Rhodobium gokarnense: one gene and its partner. The protein of the gene in region 1 interacts with the protein of each later gene in a pairwise test. Links are inferred from orthologs where the notes say so. Each region holds a gene or a part of one and is shown on either strand. Other genes may lie near its edges.

Region 1 (7,357 bases):
GCCATATGGCACGCGGTCCTGTCCCCGAACTTAACAGGCTCCGGGGTTTTGCGACCCTATGGCGCAAGGCGTCCCCGGAAAAAACTGTATCGTATGTGGATGATGCTTTATCCCGATAATCCACGCGCAAACAACAAAATCAGTCTGGATTCTAGACTCTATTAGAGGATCGCCGTGGATTATCGCAGTCAGGAAAACACCCGCACCGAGCGCCGGATCGTCCAGGCTCTGGATGGCAGGACACTGTCGCCGCCACCCATCTGGATGATGCGCCAGGCCGGACGCTATCTCTCCGAATACAAGGCGACGCGGGCCGAGGCCGGCAGCTTCCTCGATCTTTGCTACAACCCGGAGCTGGCTTGTGAAGTGACGCTGCAGCCGATCCGGCGTTACGGCTTCGATGCGGCGATCCTGTTCTCCGACATTCTCGTCATTCCCGATGCGCTCGGTCAGCCTGTGCGCTTTGAAGAGGGGATCGGTCCGATCCTGGAGCCGATCGGCCTTGAGGCGGCGGCAAAGCTCGACCCGGGCGTGGTGACGGAAAAGCTGGCACCGGTGCTCGATGCCGTCGGGCTCATTCGCGCCAACCTGCCGTCGGAGACGACGCTTCTGGGCTTTTGCGGCGCGCCCTGGACGGTTGCCACCTATATGGTCGCCGGCCGCGGCTCGTCCGACCAGGCACCGACGCGGCGAATCGCCTTTTCCGATAGCGCCGGCTTCGACCGGCTGATCGACCGGCTGGTGGAAGCCTCGATCCGCTATCTCGTTGCCCAGTTCGAGCGCGGGGCCGATGCGGTTCAGGTCTTCGACAGTTGGGCCGGGGCGCTCGACGAGGAAGGGTTCGAGCGCTGGGCGGTGGAGCCGATGCGGCGTATTGTCGCCGGCGTGCGGGCGGAAGTGCCGGGTGCCCGGATCATCGGCTTTCCGAAGGGCGTCGGCATGTTCCTGGAGCGCTATGTGGATGTGACCGGCGTCAACGCGGTCGGCCTCGACTGGTCGGTGCCGCTCGATTTCGCCAAGAACCTGCAGAAGACCTGTGCGGTGCAGGGCAATCTCGATCCGATGCGGCTGGTTGCCGGCGGCGAGGCGCTGAAATCCGGTATCCGCCGGGTGGTGGATGCGCTCGGCTCGGGACCCTTCATCTTCAATCTCGGGCACGGGGTGACGCCGGACACGCCGGTGGAGAATGTTGCGGAAATGGTCGCGCTGGTGCGCGGCGAGGCGGTTTGACCAGAGGACATTGACAACCTTCGCCCCGGACCGGGCGGAGGAAATGGACAAAATGGCTTTTCCGGCGGCTCGGCGAGCCGCGGTCGGTGTCCGTACCAATTGAGCAAAAGGGGCGTTCGACGGTGTTCGACGATCTTTATTCCTGGCAGAAGACACTGCACATCATTTCGATCATTGCCTGGATGGCGGCGTTGTTTTACCTGCCTCGGCTTTATGTTTATCACACCATGGTGCCCGTTGGCTCCGATCAGTCCGAACTCTTCAAGGTAATGGAGCGGAAGCTTCTTCGGATGATCGGCAATCCGGCGATGATTTCAAGCTGGATATTCGGCTTGTGGATCGCGTGGGATATGGATTACTATTTCGATGTCTGGTTTATTCTTAAGTTTATCTTTGTCGCGCTGTTGACCTGGTACCATATGTGGCTCGGAAAGCTCAGAAAGGCCTTCGCGGCCGATGCCAACGAGCATTCCGAACGTTTTTACCGGATGATCAATGAAATCCCGACCTTGATCATGATCGTTGCGGTAATCCTCGTCATCTTCAAGCCGTTCTGAAACTTCAGGCCGTTCCGGTCGCTCCGGGTCGAGAAGCGGCCCGGATGCACCCATTGGTTATATTACCACGGGTCTTGTCGGCTTCGGCCGAAGCGACTATGTTCCCAATAACCTCTCTGAAAGACAGGCGGGCGCCCGGGCTATATGCGACGAGGCGCCGAGGTTCGGCGAGCGATCGAACCTAAGATCTGTCGAATTTTCCCAAACCCTCAAAAGCAAGCGACGTCTTCAACCGTCGCGGTCCCAAGGAATCTCAACCCCATGCGGGAAATCAAACTTCAGGAATTGAAGGCGAAGACGCCGACCGATCTGGCTGCCTTCGGCGAAGAGCTCGAAGTCGAAAATGTCAGCACCATGCGCCGCCAGGAGCAGATGTTCGCGATCTTGAAGCAGCTCGCGGCGAATGACGTGGAGATCATCGGCGAAGGCGTCGTGGAAGTGCTGCAGGACGGCTTCGGCTTCCTGCGCTCGCCGGACGCCAACTATTTGCCCGGTCCGGACGATATCTATGTGTCGCCGTCGCAGATCCGGCGGTTCTCATTGAAGACCGGCGATACGGTCGAAGGCCAGATCCGCAGCCCGAAGGAGGGCGAACGCTATTTCGCGCTCCTCAAGGTCAACACGATAAATTTCGAGGATCCGGACAAGACCCGCCACAAGGTCCATTTCGACAATCTGACGCCGCTCTATCCGGACGAGCGGTTCCACATGGAAACGGAAGATCCGACGCGCAAGGACAAGTCGGCGCGGGTGATCGACCTGACCTCGCCGCTCGGCAAGGGCCAGCGCGGACTGATCGTGGCACCGCCGCGCACCGGTAAGACGGTGCTTCTCCAGAACATCGCCCACTCCATCACCAGCAACCACCCGGAATGCTACGTCATCGTCCTTCTGATCGACGAGCGGCCGGAAGAAGTCACCGACATGCAGCGCTCCGTTCGCGGCGAGGTCATTTCCTCGACCTTCGACGAGCCGGCGGCGCGGCACGTGCAGGTGGCCGAGATGGTGATCGAAAAGGCCAAGCGCCTGGTCGAACATGGCCGCGACGTGGTGATTCTTCTCGACTCCATTACCCGGCTCGGGCGCGCCTACAACACCGTCGTGCCGTCCTCCGGCAAGGTGCTGACCGGCGGTGTCGATGCCAACGCCCTGCAGCGGCCGAAGCGGTTCTTCGGCGCGGCGCGTAATATCGAGGAAGGCGGCTCGCTGACGATCATCGCGACGGCCCTCATCGATACCGGCAGCCGCATGGACGAGGTGATCTTCGAGGAGTTCAAGGGCACGGGTAACTCCGAAATCATCCTCGACCGCAAGGTGGCGGACAAACGCGTGTTCCCGGCGATCGACATCCAGCGCTCCGGCACCCGCAAGGAAGAGCTGCTGGTCGATCCCAAGCAGCTCAAGAAGATGTACGTGCTGCGCCGCATCCTCAATCCGATGGGCACGGTCGACGCCATCGAGTTCCTGCTCGACAAGCTGAAGCAGACGAAGAACAACGACGAGTTCTTCGACTCCATGAACACCTAAAGCGCCAAATCCGGGTCGCGCGGCATGTATGTCCTGAAACCGGGCATCAAGCGCGATCCGGAACGCCGCTGGGCCCTTCCCGACCGGATATTCTTCGGCTTTGGCGCCTGCCATATCCTGGCGGGCGTTTTTCTGCGCCGTTCGCCGCTGGCGGGTTTTTACGGTGAGCGCGTTGTGCCCGACGAGGGCTTTTCCGGAAACCATATTTTTGTCACGGACGGGACGGTTGCCTTCGACTTCCACGGCTATGTGCTGCGCGAGCGTCTTGTTGCTCATCACTGCAATTGCTGGCGCCGGCAGCAGGCGGGATGGCACGGCCGCATGGAGCGCGTCGATTTCGATCTCCTCGACACGGCCGACCTGAACCGGCGCAAGATGCTCGGGCCGGACCAGTATTTCGGCGACGCCGTTGCGCGAGCCGAACGTTTCCTCGCGCGAGTCGACCACGCCAAGAGGTATGAAAAAGCGGCCGGCTCGGGCGGTTGCGACGCCTAATGTTTCACGTGAATCGTTTTCAGAAGAGCATCCGGATCCGTCACTGGCGGACCGCAGCGGTCGTCGTGGCAGACATAGGCGGTCTCCTTGTCGTCGATCGGCGTCTTGCCGGCGGCCGGGTGCGAGGGCGGCAGGGATGCAGTCGATTCGGTGACGAAAGGAACGACGTTGAGATGGTCGCAGCGGCGGACGGCCTCGACCATCGGCGAGACCTCGCCTGGCATTCCGCCGACGATGACGACGGAAACCGGATCGAGCCGGAAGTCAAAGGCATTCAACAGTGCCGCCGTCATGAAGACGTTCTTGGCGATGTCCTCGGCAAAGATGGAGAGGATGCCGTCCGCACGCTGGCGGTAGATATCGTTGCCGGTCAGAGTCCAGAGTTTTACCAGGGCCTTGGCGGCGACTGCATTGGCGTTGGGCGTTGCCTCGTCGGCCGATGATTTCGGCCTGAGGATCAGGTCGTCGGCGTCGTCGGCCGTGAGGAAATAGCCACCGGCATCCCTGTCCGCATAATGCTGTTCCAGGTTCTCCGCGCGGGCGACGGCATCCTGGAGATAGGCGTCTTCGCCGGTTGCCTCGTAAAGAGTGAGGGCGGCCTCGCAGATTGCCGCGTGGTCGGAGGCAAGGCCCGGATAGACGAGTTTCCCGGCGCACCAGCTATGGCCAAGGCGACCGTCCTTCACCATCGATTCGGAGATGAAACGGTAGGCGGACATCGCCCGTTCCAGCCAGACCGGTTCGTCGAAGACGGTGGCGGCGCGGGCAAGGGCGGAGATGGCAAGGCCGTTCCAGTCGGCAAGCACCTTGTCGTCGCGGGCCGGGGGGATGCGGCCTGCGCGATCTTCGAACAGCCGCTGGCGAAGGATCGTCAGCCGCTCGTCCGTTTCCGCATCGTCGGTGCCGGGTGTGTTCAGCCGGTTGAGGACGACCTTTCCTTCCCAGTTGCCGCCGGGCATGGCGTCGTAAAGGTCGCAGAAAAAGCCGCCGTCGTCCTCGCCGAGGAGGGTCAGGATTTCGCCCCGGGTCCAGACATAGAACCGGCCCTCCTCGCCTTCGGAATCCGCATCGAAGCTGGCGGCGAACGCTCCGCAGTCGAGTGTCATCTCCCGTTGCATCCACGCGACGGTTTCCGTGATGCGGCGGCGGAAGAGGTCGTCGCCGGTCTCAAGCCAGGCGGACGTCATCAGCGAGACGAGCTGGGCATTGTCGTAGAGCATCTTTTCGAAATGGGGGACAAGCCAGCGGTCGTCGACGGAGTAGCGGGCGAAACCGCCGCCGAGATGATCGTAGATGCCGCCCTGGGCGATCCGGCGCAGCGCCAGGAGGACGGCATCGCGCATTTCCATGTTTCCCGTGCGCCGATAGGCCCGCCAGAGAAGCTCGAAGACGGAGGCGTTGGGGAATTTCGGCGCGCCCTTGGTGCCGCCATTGACCGGGTCCATGACGCCGAGAAGGCCCTCGGCGGCCTTGTCGAGGACGCCCGGATGAAGGCTCGAGCCTGTTTCTGTGCGTGCGGAAATGTGGGCGACGATGGCGCTCTGGTTGGCTTCCACCTTGTCCGGTTCGTCGCGGACGATGCGCGCGATCTCTTCCAGCACAGTGACGAAGCCCGGCCGGCCGAAGCGCGCCGTCTTCGGAAAATAGGTGCCGCCCCAGAACGGCTCCCCCTTCGGCGTCAGGAACATGGTCAGTGGCCAGCCGCCCTGTTCGCCGAGCGCATGGAGCGCGGCCATATAGATCTGGTCGACGTCCGGCCGCTCCTCCCGATCGACCTTGACGTTGACGTAGAGACGGTTCATCACCGCCGCCACGTCCGGGTCCTCGAAGCTCTCATGGGCCATGACGTGGCACCAGTGGCAGGCCGCATAGCCGACGGACAGAAGGATCGGCTTGCCGGCGGCCTCGGCCTCCTCGAAGGCGGCCTTTCCCCAGGGTCGCCAATGCACGGGATTGTCCTTGTGCTGGAGGAGATAGGGGCTGGTCTCGTGCTTCAGGAGGTTTTCGGTCACGGGAAATCCTTTTGGCGAAATCGCAAAAACGGGTTCCGTTCGTAACTAGCGGGACGGTCCGGGGAGAAAAGGCCGGCGTGGACAATCGGGGTGAGACGATCTTTGCGCTTTCAAGTGGCGCGTTGCCCTCGGCGATCGCCGTCGTGCGGCTGAGCGGGCCGCGGGTTCGAATCGTTCTCGAAACGATGGCCGGGTCGGTGCCGGAGGCGCGGCGGGTGGTTCTCCGGGCGCTGAAGGACCCGCGGGACGGGTCGGTGCTCGACGAGGCCGTGGTGCTTTTTTTCGAAGGGCCGGCGAGCGCTACCGGCGAGGATGTGGCGGAACTCCATGTCCATGGCGGACGGGCCGTGGTCGGCGCGGTGCTGGAAGCGCTTGGGACGGTCGACGGCTTGCGGCCGGCGGAGGCGGGGGAATTTTCGCGGCGGGCCTTCGACAACGGCAAGCTGGACCTGACGCGGGTCGAGGGGCTGGCCGATCTGATCGCGGCGGAGACGGAAGCGCAGCGGCGCCAGGCCCTGTCGCAGCTTCGCGGGAGCTTTGGCGATCTGGTGGAGGAGTGGCGTCGGCGCCTGATCGGGCTCCGGGCGCGGATCGAGGCCGGGCTCGACTTCGCCGAGGAGGAGGACGTGCTCGGCTCGGTGACCGATGCGGACCGGGCGGAACTGACCGATCTTCGAATCGGTATCGAAACGAAGCTCGAAGAGGGCCGCGGCGGCGAGCGGCTGCGCGACGGGCTTCAGGTGGCGTTGATGGGTCCGCCCAATGCCGGCAAGTCGAGCCTGATGAATGCGCTGGCACGGCGCGATGTCGCCATCGTCACGGAGGAGGCGGGGACGACACGGGATGTGCTGGAAGTCCATCTCGACCTTGCCGGCTATCCGGTGACGCTGATCGACACGGCCGGGCTTCGCGAGGCGGAGGGGGTCGTCGAGAAGGAAGGCATCCGCCGGGCGCTGGCGCGGGGGAGTGATGCCGACCTCGTCCTGTGGATGGAGGATGCATCGGGACCGATGGCCGGTGCGCCGGGCGAAGTGGTGTCAGCGGCGGGAACGGTCTGGCCGATCGCTAACAAGGCGGATCTCGTCGGAGACGGTTTTGAGGTTGGAGACGATGCGCTCGCGATCTCTGTGAAGACCGGTGCCGGTCTCGGCGGCCTTCAGGAAAAGCTCGCGGCCTTTGCCGGGGAAAAGTTCGCCGGGCTCGGCTCGGCGATGGCGACGCGGGAGCGGCACCGGGCGGCGCTGTCCGATTGCCGGGATGCGCTCACTCGGGCGGAAAGCGTCGTCGATCCGGAACTGATGGCCGAAGAGCTTCGGCATGCCGGCGATGCGCTCGGGCGGATCACGGGGCGGATTGACGTGGAGGATGTGCTCGACGTGATCTTCGCGGAGTTCTGTATCGGCAAATAGGCCGAGTGTTTCACGTGAATCCGATATACGGCCGAGACGCCGGATTCACGTGAAACAGGTTTTCGCAAAAGTCGACTCAAAACCGGCTTTGCGAATTGATTTTCCACATGTTTGTACCCATAACCGG
Region 2 (4,414 bases), on another replicon or contig:
GGTGATGGCGCGGACTTCCTTGATCACGTTGATCTTCTTGTCGCCCGCCGACGTCAGGATGACGTCGAACTCGTCCTTTTCCTCAACCGCGGCGGCTTCACCACCACCGGCCGCAGCGGCAACAGCCACCGGAGCGGCGGCGGAAACGCCCCACTTCTCCTCGAGCATCTTGGAGAGCTCGGCGGCCTCCATCACGGTGAGGTTGGAAAGCTCTTCAGCAATTTTTTCCAGATCTGCCATTGTCTCGTTACCTTGTCAGTTCGAACCGTCGGTTCGGAGTTTCAGTGAACGGCCTCACGCCGCATTACCCTTTTCGGCATAGGCTCCGAGCACGCGGGCGATCTGCCCGGCCGGAGCGTTGACGACCTGCGCGATACGCGTTGCCGGCGTGTTGATCATGCCGACCAGCTTGGCGCGCAGTTCGTCGAGCGACGGCAGATCGGCCAGGGCCTTCACACCGTTCGCATCGAGATTGGTGGCGCCGAGCGCACCGCCGAGAACGACCAGCTTGTCGGTCGACTTGGCGAAATCCGACACGATCTTCGGGGCCGTTACCGGATCGTCCGAATAGGCGATCGCAACGGGACCCTGGAACAGGTCGGAGATGTGCTCGACATCCGTGCCGTCAAGGGCAAGCTTCGCGAGACGGTTTTTGGCCACTTTCAGGGTTGCTCCGGCTTCCCGCATGCGCGACCTGAGGTCGTTCATCTGGGCGACCGTGAGGCCCAAATTGTGGGTCACGACAACAACGCCGGTGCTCTTGAACACCTCGTTGAGAGCCGCGACAGCCTCTCGCTTTTCAGCTCTATCCACTTGCCTCTCTCCAAATGGCGGATGGGGACATCCGCCGGTTACCATTGCCGCCACTTGTTCCGGCGTTCTTGCCAGAGGCCATGGCGACGCTTGCGTGCCTGTCCCCTGGCGGACCCCGGAAGGTGCCGCAAGGCGCAACGGTCCGAACCGATCGTCGGCCGCAAGGGCCGGGAAAAATCGGTCGCACCCGTCTCATGCAGGCCCTTCTGGCTTAAGCGGCGCGCCCCCGAGGGAAGCTTGCCCCACCTGCAATCTCGGACAGGGTGGCCTCCGGGCAGGTCGTCTGAGGCGACGCCGGCCGGAGACCGATCCGCCCGGCGCCTGGCGCCGGGCGGAAACTTTCTAAACTCTAGGTGGCCGAAACGACCGAGGCAACATCGACGCGCACGCCGGGCCCCATCGTCGACGAAATCGCCATGCGGCGGAAATAGGTGCCCTTGGCGCCCGTGGGCTTTGCCTTGGAGACCGCGCTTGCCAGCGCCTTGATGTTTTCCACCAGCTTGCCTTCGTCGAACGACACCTTGCCGACGCCGGCATGGACGATGCCGGCCTTCTCGACGCGGAACTGGACCGCGCCGCCCTTGGCGTCGTTGACCGCCGAGGCGACGTCCTGGGTCACCGTGCCGACCTTCGGGTTCGGCATCAGGCCGCGAGGACCGAGAATCTTGCCGAGCCGGCCGACCAGCGGCATCATGTCCGGCGTCGCGATGCAGCGGTCGAAGTCGATCTCGCCCTTCTGCACCTTCTCCACCAGCTCCTCCGCACCGACGATGTCGGCACCGGCCTTGGTCGCTTCCTCGGCCTTGTCGCCGCGGGCGAAGACGGCGACGCGCACGGTGCGCCCGGTGCCGTTCGGCAGCACGCAGACGCCGCGCACCATCTGATCCGCATGGCGCGGATCGACGCCGAGATTGATCGCCACCTCGACGGACTCGTCGAACTTGGCGGTCGATGCCTGCTTGACCAGCTTCACGGCCTCGTCGATCGAGTAGACGGCGCTGCGGTCGACGCTTTCGCGGGCGGTACGTTGTTTCTTGCCGGCCATCGTCGTTACTCCGTCACCTCGACGCCCATCGAGCGGGCGGAACCTTCGACCATGCGCATTGCCGATTCCACGGAAGCGGCGTTGAGGTCCTTCATCTTCGCTTCGGCGATTTCGCGGACCTGTGCGCGGGTGACCCGGCCGACGGTGCCGCGACCCGGCGCCGAGGCGCCCTTCGGCAGCTTCGCCGCCTTCTTCAGGTAGTGGCTGACCGGCGGGGTCTTGATCTCGAAGGTGAAGGAGCGGTCACTGAAATAGGTAATGACCGTCGGGCACGGAGCGCCCTTCTCCATCTCCTGGCTCTGGGCGTTGAACGCCTTGCAGAACTCCATGATGTTGAGGCCGCGCTGACCGAGCGCGGGACCGATCGGCGGCGACGGGGTCGCCGAGCCGGCAGGCACTTGCAGTTTCAAGTACCCTTCGATTTTCTTCGCCATCTTCTTCTCCAGTCATGATGCCGGCAGTGCCGGCGGTCGGGAGCCGGCGGTTCGGTTGCCGGGATGCCGGCGAAAGCATCCCTCACCTCCCGCCAGACGGATGCGGTCAGAGCTTTTCGACCTGACCGTATTCCAGTTCGACCGGGGTCGCCCGGCCGAAGATCGACACGGCCACCTTGAGCCGTGCCCGCTCCTCGTCGATCTCCTCGACGAGACCGTTGAACGAGGCGAACGGGCCGTCGGAAACGCGCACCTGCTCGCCCACCTCGAAACTGATCGACGGTTTCGGCCTCTCCACGCCCTCCTGCACCTGGTGGAGGATACGGTCGGCTTCGGCGTCGGAAATCGGGATCGGCTTCTTGTCCGCCCCGAGGAACCCGGTGACCTTCGGCGTGTTCTTGATCAGATGGTAGGCGTCGTCCGTCAAATCCACCTTGACCAGCACATAGCCGGGAAAAAACTTGCGCTCGGCATCGACCTTGCGGCCGCGGCGCACCTCGACGACCTTTTCGGTCGGCACCAGGATTTCGTCGAACAGATGGTCCAGGCCGGTCGCCACCGCTTTTTCCCGGATGGAATCGGCGACCTTCTTCTCGAAATTCGAGTAGGCGTGCACGATGTACCAGCGCTTGGCCATTATTCCGCGTTCCTTGAAGGCTCTCTCAAAAGGGGCTCAACCGCTGACGCCGAGCAAAAACCCGACACCGAGGCTCAGGAGCTGGTCGACCAACAGAAAAAACATCGCAGCGAAGAACACCATCACGAAGACCATGACGGTGGTGATGCCGGTCTCGCGGCGGGTCGGCCAGGAGACCTTGGCGGTCTCGGCGCGCACCTGCTGGATGAATGTGAACGGATTGGTCTTCGCCATTCAAAAACTCATGAACTTGAGGCGCGCAAGCATCTTCGCCCACGCGCCGCCATCCGGTTCCCGATAAACCCTGAGGACCGCGTTATTAGGACGTCCAGACTGATTCCGCAACCCTTATGGGACAAAAAACGATGGCAGGGGCGGAGGGACTCGAACCCCCGACCCTCGGTTTTGGAGACCGATGCTCTACCAACTGAGCTACACCCCTATCGTCGAGCGCCTTTCGGCCGCTCTAACTAGGAAGATTTTTGCCCATTTGCAAGGGGGTCAATCCACCGGCCGAAAATAATGCCCGGCCACGGCATCACGCGCAGATCGTCGGCGCCCGTTTGCAGATCTCCTCGCGAATATGTGCCGCCTCCGCATCGTCCAGCGCCGCGCCGAAATGCGGCGTCTTCATGCCGTAGTCGAAGGCCAGGCTGCCGCCGGAGATGCCGATCATCTGGCCGGTCGATGTGAACGGTCCGCTTCGCATGCCCCAGCCCGGAGCGATTTCGCGCACCACCCGAAGCCGCCTCATATGGACAAGGTCGTAGCGTCGGTCGGTTCCCAACCCGAACAGGCAGCGCCGGTGGGTCATGCCGTCGCCATTGAAGACGACCACTTCTCTGCCCCAGAACATCCAGAGCAGGGTGAACACGGGCAAACTGCTAATCAGCAGCCAGGCCAGCGCGAAGACGAAAACAGCAAGCAATGGCCCAAGCGTGTCAGGCAAGTTAGTCACACTCGCGACCGCGTAAGAAATCAAGACCCCGCCCAGGACCATCGAGATGAGCACCATGGGGGCATAAGACACGATGTAGAGAACCCGCTTGCGGGCGGGAATCGTGATCTCAAGGGCGCCTGAGCTCTCGTTGATTCTGGCCCTGCCCCTGCGTGGATCGACGGTCTTCACGAAATCCCTCTCACAAGGACACAAAAGGCAGCGATAGCGGGACAACGCCGCCGGCGCCCCGAATACTCCGAGGATACAATCAGCGGTTCCGACCACAACCGGCCAATTGGTAGCGGCACGAAAGGCGCCGGCGCGTGCTCGGACGGACAACCAACGACGGCACAACGAAAAGCCCCGCGCAGGTTTCTCCGCGCGGGGCCTCAATCTTTTCAGTGACCGGCGAAAGGCCGGTCGGCAGAAACGCTACTCGATGATCTGCGCGACGACGCCGGCACCGCCACCGTTCGCGCTTGTCGCGGACGGGTCGGCGCCGCGATTATCGATTACTCGATAATCTGCGCCACCACCCCTGCTCC

Evidence for each region. The genes of interacting proteins can lie anywhere in the genome.
Region 2: the proteins of rho (region 1) and nusG interact in binary tests that used the Escherichia coli proteins (3 or more experiments, as listed by UniProt). The link is inferred for Rhodobium gokarnense from one-to-one orthologs.

The regions. Positions count from the first base shown.
Region 1 is NZ_JAOQNS010000008.1:153,979-161,335, reverse strand. What follows is about bases 1,333-4,181. They hold rho (transcription termination factor Rho), read left to right. Parts: upstream 1,333-2,048; coding sequence 2,049-3,314; downstream 3,315-4,181. Other genes in these bases: M2319_RS14975 (thioredoxin domain-containing protein), read right to left, coding at 3,806-4,181; M2319_RS14980 (hypothetical protein), read left to right, coding at 3,339-3,809; M2319_RS14990 (CopD family protein), read left to right, coding at 1,413-1,787. In the rest of the region: hemE (uroporphyrinogen decarboxylase), read left to right, coding at 175-1,230; more of M2319_RS14975, read right to left, coding at 4,182-5,821; tRNA uridine-5-carboxymethylaminomethyl(34) synthesis GTPase MnmE, read left to right, coding at 5,899-7,230. UniProt on the Escherichia coli protein: Facilitates transcription termination by a mechanism that involves Rho binding to the nascent RNA, activation of Rho's RNA-dependent ATPase activity, and release of the mRNA from the DNA template.
Region 2 is NZ_JAOQNS010000023.1:13,022-17,435, forward strand. The notes cover bases 1,165-3,984. They hold nusG (transcription termination/antitermination protein NusG), read right to left. Parts: upstream 2,930-3,984; coding sequence 2,399-2,929; downstream 1,165-2,398. Other genes in these bases: rplA (50S ribosomal protein L1), read right to left, coding at 1,165-1,858; rplK (50S ribosomal protein L11), read right to left, coding at 1,864-2,292; secE (preprotein translocase subunit SecE), read right to left, coding at 2,966-3,163; M2319_RS23120 (hypothetical protein), read right to left, coding at 3,468-3,984. Outside these bases: rplL (50S ribosomal protein L7/L12), read right to left, coding at 1-240; rplJ (50S ribosomal protein L10), read right to left, coding at 295-813; more of rplA, read right to left, coding at 1,163-1,164; more of M2319_RS23120, read right to left, coding at 3,985-4,058. UniProt on the Escherichia coli protein: Part of the processive rRNA transcription and antitermination complex (rrnTAC). The complex forms an RNA-chaperone ring around the RNA exit tunnel of RNA polymerase (RNAP).